Regions from separate parts of the Bacillus pumilus genome, predicted to be linked through region 2. Evidence: a T-box and tRNA genes for the amino acid it is inferred to sense, from the RefSeq annotation. Region 2 holds a T-box; the other holds one or more tRNA genes.
The links. The T-box of region 2 lies ahead of thrS (threonine--tRNA ligase). A T-box ahead of a tRNA ligase gene usually reads a tRNA of that ligase, here a tRNA-Thr.
Positions count from the first base shown of each region.

Region 1: it encodes a tRNA-Thr, which carries the amino acid that the T-box ahead of thrS (threonine--tRNA ligase) is inferred to sense. The anticodon was not compared.

Region 1 covers NZ_LT906438.1:169,819-174,629, forward strand. The annotation lists rRNA gene CKW02_RS00975 (23S ribosomal RNA) at 1-1,473, shown strand, start outside; rRNA gene rrf (5S ribosomal RNA) at 1,535-1,650, shown strand; tRNA gene CKW02_RS00985 (tRNA-Asn) at 1,693-1,767, shown strand; tRNA gene CKW02_RS00990 (tRNA-Thr) at 1,769-1,841, shown strand; gene CKW02_RS20100 (hypothetical protein) at 2,418-2,561, shown strand; partial or broken gene CKW02_RS01000 (flagellin N-terminal helical domain-containing protein) at 2,662-2,784, opposite strand; gene CKW02_RS01005 (hypothetical protein) at 2,797-2,991, shown strand; gene CKW02_RS01010 (bile acid:sodium symporter family protein) at 3,049-4,014, shown strand; gene CKW02_RS01015 (exo-beta-N-acetylmuramidase NamZ family protein) at 4,054-4,811, opposite strand, start outside.
Region 2 covers NZ_LT906438.1:2,580,582-2,585,392, reverse strand. The annotation lists gene dnaB (replicative helicase loading/DNA remodeling protein DnaB) at 1-417, shown strand, start outside; gene dnaI (primosomal protein DnaI) at 435-1,364, shown strand; gene CKW02_RS13290 (TVP38/TMEM64 family protein) at 1,398-2,036, shown strand; gene ytxC (putative sporulation protein YtxC) at 2,097-2,966, shown strand; T-box leader at 3,010-3,258, shown strand; gene thrS (threonine--tRNA ligase) at 3,304-4,811, shown strand, end outside.

The sequences.
Region 1 (4,811 bases), 1.4 Mb from region 2:
TTGAGCAATGGGGGGACGCAGGAGGATAGGGTAAGCGCGGTATTGGATATCCGCGTCCAAGCAGTTAGGCTGGGAAATAGGCAAATCCGTTTCCCGTGAAGGCTGAGCTGTGATGGCGAGCGAAATTTAGTAGCGAAGTTCCTGATTCCACACTGCCAAGAAAAGCCTCTAGCGAGGTGAGAGGTGCCCGTACCGCAAACCGACACAGGTAGGCGAGGAGAGAATCCTAAGGTGATCGAGAGAACTCTCGTTAAGGAACTCGGCAAAATGACCCCGTAACTTCGGGAGAAGGGGTGCTTCTTAGGGTGTTAAAGCCCCGAGAAGCCGCAGTGAATAGGCCCAGGCGACTGTTTAGCAAAAACACAGGTCTCTGCGAAGCCGTAAGGCGAAGTATAGGGGCTGACGCCTGCCCGGTGCTGGAAGGTTAAGAGGAGCGCTTAGCGTAAGCGAAGGTGCGAATTGAAGCCCCAGTAAACGGCGGCCGTAACTATAACGGTCCTAAGGTAGCGAAATTCCTTGTCGGGTAAGTTCCGACCCGCACGAAAGGCGCAACGATCTGGGCACTGTCTCAACGAGAGACTCGGTGAAATTATAGTACCTGTGAAGATGCAGGTTACCCGCGACAGGACGGAAAGACCCCGTGGAGCTTTACTGCAGCCTGATATTGAATGTTGGTACAGCTTGTACAGGATAGGTAGGAGCCTTGGAAACCGGAGCGCTAGCTTCGGTGGAGGCATCGGTGGGATACTACCCTGGCTGTATTGACCTTCTAACCCGCTGCCCTTATCGGGCAGGGAGACAGTGTCAGGTGGGCAGTTTGACTGGGGCGGTCGCCTCCTAAAATGTAACGGAGGCGCCCAAAGGTTCCCTCAGAATGGTTGGAAATCATTCGCAGAGTGTAAAGGCACAAGGGAGCTTGACTGCGAGACCTACAAGTCGAGCAGGGACGAAAGTCGGGCTTAGTGATCCGGTGGTTCCGCATGGAAGGGCCATCGCTCAACGGATAAAAGCTACCCCGGGGATAACAGGCTTATCTCCCCCAAGAGTCCACATCGACGGGGAGGTTTGGCACCTCGATGTCGGCTCATCGCATCCTGGGGCTGTAGTCGGTCCCAAGGGTTGGGCTGTTCGCCCATTAAAGCGGTACGCGAGCTGGGTTCAGAACGTCGTGAGACAGTTCGGTCCCTATCCGTCGCGGGCGCAGGAAATTTGAGAGGAGCTGTCCTTAGTACGAGAGGACCGGGATGGACGCACCGCTGGTGTACCAGTTGTTCTGCCAAGGGCATCGCTGGGTAGCTATGTGCGGACGGGATAAGTGCTGAAAGCATCTAAGCATGAAGCCCCCCTCAAGATGAGATTTCCCATTCCGCAAGGAAGTAAGATCCCTGAAAGATGATCAGGTTGATAGGTCTGAGGTGGAAGCGTGGTGACACGTGGAGCTGACAGATACTAATAGATCGAGGACTTAACCTATATTCTAATGTGAAGTTTGAACATTGTTATCTAGTTTTGAGAGAACATTCTCTCCATCAGGTTTGGTGGCGATAGCGAAGAGGTCACACCCGTTCCCATACCGAACACGGAAGTTAAGCTCTTCAGCGCCGATGGTAGTTGGGGGTCTCCCCCTGTGAGAGTAGGACGCCGCCAAGCTTTTTGTTTATATCCTTCCAATGGAAGAAGTTACTTTATCATTCCGCAGTAGCTCAGTGGTAGAGCTATCGGCTGTTAACCGATCGGTCGTAGGTTCGAGTCCTACCTGCGGAGCCATGCTTCCATAGCTCAGTAGGTAGAGCACTTCCATGGTAAGGAAGAGGTCAGCGGTTCGAGCCCGCTTGGAAGCTTTCCTCTAAATGTTAATCTGACAAGGTTTCTCGATGATGAGAAGGCTTTTTTTTATGTCCTTTTTTAATTGCTTGAGGACAAATTAGGGGCCAATTATCGAATTTGCAATAAGTTTGTTATAGCTTCCGCATGACCTAAACGCTGAGAGACAGATTTGATATTAAACCCAGGTATTTTGCCGATTTGATTTATTAGCATAGCAGCATGAGTATGATGCATATCATGCAAATGAATTTTCTTATATCGTGCCTTTTTGCGAATCGCTCCCACCATGTATTTAAATTTGAAAAGGTAGTTGAGAACGCATAATGCTAATTCGTTCAGCTGATGACAGAGCAAGGCATTCCATTGGCCAAGGTTGTGCCACATAAGAGATGGAACGGATCGAAGACAAAAGCAGCTCTTCAAAAAGCATTGAAAAAATGAAAAAAGTAAAGCCCCTGACCATAGAGAACAGGGGCTTTTTGATGTTTATTTTTCATCGTTTGAAAATGCGTGAAGCTGCAATTCTTTTGCATTTGCAACTTTCATTGTTCTTCTTTTGAAGTGCAGTCCCAGCAAGTGGTAATGCTTTAGTGTTCCAAATCGGTGCTAACGCAACTCAACAAATTTCAGTTCATATTGATAAAATGAGTACAGATGCATTGGGAGTTAAAGATGCTAATGGGATTGTAGCGAATCAAGCTATTAAAGACATCGATGTAAGAAGAGAAACATGATTAGTGTAAAACCGTGTGGAAACAACACTTTTTCACATGCCCTAAAAACACTCGATAAAGTAACAGAGAAAAGAAAAAGGATTTTGAGAGAAGGATTCAGGATAGATTGAAGGTCAGACTCTTTATCCTGCGTACCAGTGTTTCCAGCTTGAACCACTAGTTCACGTACACGTTGAAGGATTGAGTGAGTTTCAGTCAATGCACCTTCCGCCCCTTTATATAGGGGTTTTTTTGTTTGTCTTTATTCAGTTCGATGTTTCATTTTATTGATCGTTCTAAAAGACGCTTCATCCAAGTGTTCATCAGGGAAAGATCTCCAGCGATAGAACGTGTAAAGGGAAAGTTTCAAGCAGCTGGCGTACAAGTAGACGTAGTTGGAATGGATATACAAAGTCGAAATCTTGTGAAACAGGTGAATGGTTCTTCATAAGTTTTTTCTGTTTGTTACAATAGAAAGGGTAGAAAGTGAAGGATGGAGGTGGCCGGCATGCTTGTGCGTTTGAACCAAGTGCTCGGCCGGATGATGCCGCTTATTACGCCTATTAGTGTGCTACTTGGTGTTTTATTGGCAGCCTATTTAAAAGATTTTACGTTTATAGTGCCTTGGGTATTTGCCATTATGACATTTTCAGGGAGCTTGTCATCTACTTTTTCAGCTTTAAAGCATACGGTGATGCATCCATTGCCTTTAATTTTATCGTTTATGATTTTGCATGTGCTGATGCCTCTTTATGCTTGGTCAGCGGGGCATTTGATATTTGCGGGCGATTCTATGACGATCACCGGTTTGACTCTTGCGATGGTGATTCCAACAGGTGTGTCTAGTTTAATATGGGCGGCGATGTATAAAGGGAATGTCGGTTTAACGTTATCTATCATTTTAATTGATACATTGCTTTCGCCATTGATTGTGCCAGTAAGCTTGTCACTCTTCGTCGGTACACAGGTCCATATGGACATGGTTGCGATCATGAAAGGGCTGTTTGGTATGGTGGTGCTGCCCTCTATTTTAGGGATGCTCGTTCGTCAGTATGCAAAGCCATCGGTGACGAAAACAATGAGTCAGACCCTGGCTCCTTTTTCAAAATTAGGCTTGTTTGTTGTCGTATCGATTAACAGTTCTGTTGTCGCCCCATATTTGCGTGAACTGGATGCTGCATTTTTTAGCAAAGCAGCGACTGTCTTTTTCATTGCGATGAGTGGGTATGCTTTTGCGTGGTTGATTGGAAAGGTGATGAAATGTACTCAAGGGGAAATTGTGGCCATTGTGTATACGGGCGGCATGAGAAATATTAGTGCTGGGGCTGTGCTTGCTATTAGCTTTTTCCCGCCTGCTGTTGCTGTCCCTGTTGTGATTGGCATGCTGTTTCAGCAAGTACTTGCTGCCTTGTTTGGTTTTTTACTCAATCGATTTGAGCTGAAGGCACCTGCTGTGACTAAATCTTTATCATGAAAAGACCTCCATCTCATAGGATGGAGGTCTTTTTGCGAATTAATAGATGAGATATTTCTTCCGTTTCTTTTCGAACGATTTGAGGTCGTGATGATAGCGTTTCATGATGTGTTTGACAGAAGTACCTTGATTGATTTCTTCTTTGATCCAACCATTCCCGATGAGTTTATCAAAGCTGCCTGTTTGAAGGAACTCAAAGTCTTTTGGATATAAATCATGTATGGCTTTGATGATGGATAACCCTGTTTTTACCGCTTCGAATGAAGAGCGGTCTGTGACGTATAGCTGCACACCGTGTGATAGCTTCCCTGCATGTTTAGAAAAAGTGGGGGTGAATGATACGGGTCTAAATTTCACACCCTTTAGTTTTAATTGATTTAGATGATCTGCTAGCTCATTGCTATTGATATACGGAGCGCCAATGAGCTCGAACGGTTTTGTTGTTCCTCTGCCTTCAGAGACATTTGTGCCTTCAATTAATCCTGTGGCGGGATATACAAAGGTACTATCCACTGTTGGCATGTTAGGTGAAGGAAGGACGAACGGCAGCTTCGTGTCATCAAACGTCATGGAACGCTTCCAATTTTTCATTTTGATGACTGTGACATCAGCATTGATATGAAACTCTTTGTTAAAAAATGTTGCTAGTTCACCAGTGGTCATCCCATGTCTTAATGGTATTGGATAGAGCCCTACAAATGAAGCGTGCTCAGGTTCTAGGACAGGGCCTTCTACTTTTAGTCCGCCAATAGGGTTTGGACGGTCTAGGACAACAAAGGGAATGTTGTTTTCTTTAG
Region 2 (4,811 bases):
GACTTAAGAATTGTCGAAGATATTATGCTTGAGCAACAGCTAGAGCCAGGTGTCATGAACGTTTTGATCTACTATACATTATTGAAAACAGATATGAAGCTGTCGAAAACATATATGCAAAAAATCGCCGCTCATTGGGTGAGAAAGAAAATTAAAACCGTAGCGGCGGCCATGAAAATGGCCAAAGAAGAGAACAGGCAAATGACAGAGTGGGCGCAGCAGAAAAAGCAGCGTAGCACATACGGATCAGGGAAAGTTGTCCGTGAAGAGAAGCTTCCTGACTGGATGAAAGAAACCGAAACGAAAGAACAGCCAGCAAAAGAACAAACAGACAGCCTGTCGACAGAAGACCTCGAACGAGAAAAAGAAAAACTGTTAGATCAGTTTAAAAATATGAAAAAGTACAATGCACATTAAGATGAGGTGAGATGAGGATGAAACCGATCGGTCGTTCATTTGAACAGCTAAAAGGGCGCGTAGATTTTCGTGTGAGATACAATCAGATTAAAGAGAGTGTGTTATCTGATGAAGATGTAAAAGCCTTTTTACAGGAGCACCAAGAAGACATACACGAAGACATGATCAATCGCAGCTTGAACCGGCTTTTTGAATATGTGCAGCAGTCGAAGGGCTGTTCATATTGCTTAGATGAAGAGAACGTCAATGCGATTTTAGACGGTTATCACCCGAAGCTTGTGATCAAAGGTCAGAGTATTGATATTGAATATTCCCCTTGTCCAGTCAAGCTGCGGCTCGACAGACAGAAAAAACAGCAAGAGCTCATGAAAAGCATGTACATTCCGCAAAATGTTCTTCAAGCGACGTTCGCTGATTTGAACGTTGTGGGAAGACAGGAAGTCATTCAAAAAGTAGGGCAATTCCTGCAAAGCTATGATGAGACGGGCAAAGGGAAGGGCTTATATTTACACGGAAAGTTTGGAGTAGGAAAAACGTATATTCTGGCAGCCATTGCGCAGCAGTTAGCGGAGAAGGAATACCCATCTCTCCTTGTGTACGTGCCTGAATTTGTGAGAGAGCTAAAAAATTCGTTAGCCGATCATACACTAGAATCAAAACTGAACATGGTCAAATCCACCCCTATTTTAATGCTTGATGATATTGGGGCAGAGTCGATGACAAGCTGGGTTCGAGATGAACTACTCGGAACGATTTTACAATACCGTATGGCAGAGCAGCTGCCGACTTTCTTCTCTTCTAATTTCTCACCAAGTGAACTGAAGCATCACTTTACGTACTCACAGCGCGGGGAAAAAGAAGAGGTCAAAGCCGCTCGTTTAATGGAACGGATTCTCTATTTAGCAGAGGCAGTCTTGCTCGAAGGAGAAAACCGCCGTCATTTATAAAAGCGTCTATCACCTGAAGGAGGAGCAAATGAAATGAACAAAAGAAAATGGCTGCTTTTTCTCGTGATTGCAGGTCTCGCTGTTTTACTTTGGTGGCTGAACAAACAGCATCTTCAGCTGGCGCCAAAAGATGTGAAAAATTGGGTGCTTCAATTTGGGATGCTGGCACCCTTTGTTTTTCTTTTCTTATCTCTTTTTCGCCCGTTTGTTCTCGTCCCTATTACGGTTTTTTCGCTGGCAGCAGGTTTGGCATTTGGCAGTGTTCTTGGGACGATTTATGCCCTCGTTGGTGCTACCGCCGGAGCAACATGCTCCTTCCTGCTTGCCACAACCTTTCGTGCAAAAAAGAAGGAAACACAATCAAGCAGCCGGAAGCTGAAAGCGGTGACGTCCCGCATTCAGGAGCATGGGTTTCTTTACATTTTGTTATTGCGAATTGCCCCAATCCATTTTGACTTTGTCAGCTATGCGGCAGCAGCTTCACGTGCAAATTATCGTGCATTTACGGCAGCTACCTTTTTAGGCTTAATACCGGGTACAGTTGCATTAAATGTCCTTGGCTCAAGCTTTGTCAGCGGCAATTATGCCGCTTTAGCAATCGTTTGTTTGATTTATCTAATCTTTATCTCAGTTCCGCTCATTTTAAAAAGAAAGATGCCTGATTTATTTTAGGCGTCTATTTTTTATGTTCTCCCCATATATATGTAACAGATGTCGTTAGGGGGGACAAACATGCTTGAAATAATCTTTGAAGATGAATATGATACCGCCGCTTTTTTACATCTTGCTGAACACTTGGACAGTCGGCATCACATGTCAATTCAACAAGGGAAAGACCGGCTTCTCATAGAGGTGAAGGAATCAAAGGAAGGACTTGAGTCCATTGTGCGGCCATTACTGGTTCACTTTTTTTTGGAATGCAAAGAAAATGAGCGCATGCGCAGCATTCTTGAAAACACGTATTTATTTAAAGATCCTGAAGAGCAGCACCAAATTCTTTCAATTGCCCACAGCATCATGAACGGGGATTTAGATGATATTCCCGGCATTCATCAAGAACCGTCAAGAGAAGCCCTGTTAACAAAGGAGCTCGAGACGATTTCTTTACAGCAAGGTATTTTTTCAATTGGTTCATTTATGACATTCAGACTGTCAGAGTATGACAGGAGGCTGAAGAACTATGTTGAAGTCTCCATTGAAGAATACAAAATGGAACAAGAATATCAAAACTTCATTCAATCGCTTCGAGACTATGTGATGGCAAAAGAACCGAAGCTCGAAAAAGTACATGTTGTGCATCAGGATCGCCTGATGATTTGGGAATTTCGGTACGCTTCTGAGCGTGATCAAAAACAATACATAGACAGACAGTTTGTAAGAGAGCATCCAATGTATATTGATTCGCAGCTGATTGCACCACTCGTATCCATAGCGCCCAAAAAGATTGACCTGTTTACAAATGATACAGGTCACTCGATGGTACAGACCATTCAAAATATTTTTCAAGAAAGGGTCGAGGTATTCCCGGCTCATTCATTTCAAGAACACAATGTTCAATTTGTCCATGACCATTTGGAACAGAAAAGTGAAAAGCTTTCTTGATTTTCACGAAAAAACGTTTTATAATACGGTGTAACTTCATACAAAGACCGTATTGATAAGGACATGAACAAATGAACACCCGCTTAAAGAGAGGGAAGCCGCGGCTGAAAGCTTCCTAGCAGAGGACCATTTGCTTTACCACCTTTGAACATCAGCTGTGAACGTTTTAGTAATGGCTGACGGGAATTCCCGTTATCGAACCACAAGCCGTGTTTGCTTATGAAAAAGTAAGCTGCAAATACGGGAAAAAGGGTGGAACCACGATTCCGTTTTATTCAACCTCGTCCCTTTCCAGGGGGCGGGGTTTTTATATTGCCAAAAAAAGGAGTGACCAGAGATGTCAGAACAAATTCAACTTACATTTCCAGATGGAGCAGTCAAGGAGTTTGACAAAACAGCTACAACAGAAGACATCGCGGCATCAATTAGCCCAGGCCTAAAGAAAAAAGCGCTTGCCGGTAAATTGAACGGCAAAGAAATAGATCTGCGTACGCCGCTACTAGAAAGTGGAACAATTGAGATCATCACAGATAAAAGTGATGAAGCACTCGACATTATGCGCCACAGCACAGCTCATTTGCTAGCACAGGCAATCAAACGCCTGTATGGAAAAGAGCATCACGTTCAGTTTGGCGTAGGTCCTGTGATTGAAAATGGCTTCTACTACGATGTGGACATCGATGTTGCCATCACACCGGAAGATTTACCAAAGATTGAAAAAGAAATGAAAAAAATCATTAACAGCAATCTGCCAATCGAGCGAATTGAAGTATCAAGAGAAGAAGCGAAAAAACGCTTTGAAGCGATTGGTGATCAATTAAAGCTTGAGCTGTTAGAGGCGATTCCAGAAGGTGAAGCTGTCACGATTTATGAGCAGGGTGAATTCTTTGACCTCTGCCGCGGCATTCACTTGTCATCAACAGGGAAAATCAAAGAGTTTAAACTGTTAAGCCTTGCAGGTGCATACTGGAGAGGTGACAGCAACAATCAAATGCTTCAGCGTATTTACGGTACAGCTTTCTTCAGCAAAGATGATCTAAATGAGCATCTACGCCTGCTTGAAGAAGCGAAAGAACGCGATCACCGTAAACTAGGAAAAGAGCTGAAACTGTTTGCGAACTCTCAAAAGGTAGGTCAAGGTCTACCGCTTTGGTTGCCAAAAGGCGCAACGATCCGCCGCGTTATTGAGCGTTACATTGTCGATAAAGAAGTACGCCTTGGTTATGAGCATGTGTATACACCAGTTCTTGCAAATGTTGAATTGTATAAAACATCAGGGCACTGGGCGCATTATCAAGAAGACATGTTCCCTGTGATGGAAATGGACAACGAAGATCTTGTTCTTCGTCCGATGAACTGTCCTCACCATATGATGATTTACAAAAACGAGCCGCATAGCTATCGCGAATTGCCAATTCGTATTGCAGAGCTTGGTACAATGCACCGTTATGAAATGTCAGGTGCTTTATCCGGCCTTCAGCGTGTTCGCGGTATGACATTAAACGATGCCCATATCTTTGTACGTCCAGATCAAATCAAAGACGAATTCATTCGTACAGTTCGCCTAATTGAAGAAGTGTATCAAGACTTTGGCTTGAATGACTACACATTCCGCTTATCTTACCGTGATCCAGAAGATACTGAGAAGTATTTCGACGATGATGCAATGTGGAATAAAGCGCAATCGATGCTAAAGGATGCAATGGACGAGCTTGGTCATGACTATTATGAGGCAGAAGGCGAAGCGGCATTTTATGGTCCGAAGCTTGACGTTCAAGTGAAGACAGCTCTTGGAAAAGAAGAGACACTGTCTACTGTACAGCTTGATTTCTTACTTCCAGAGCG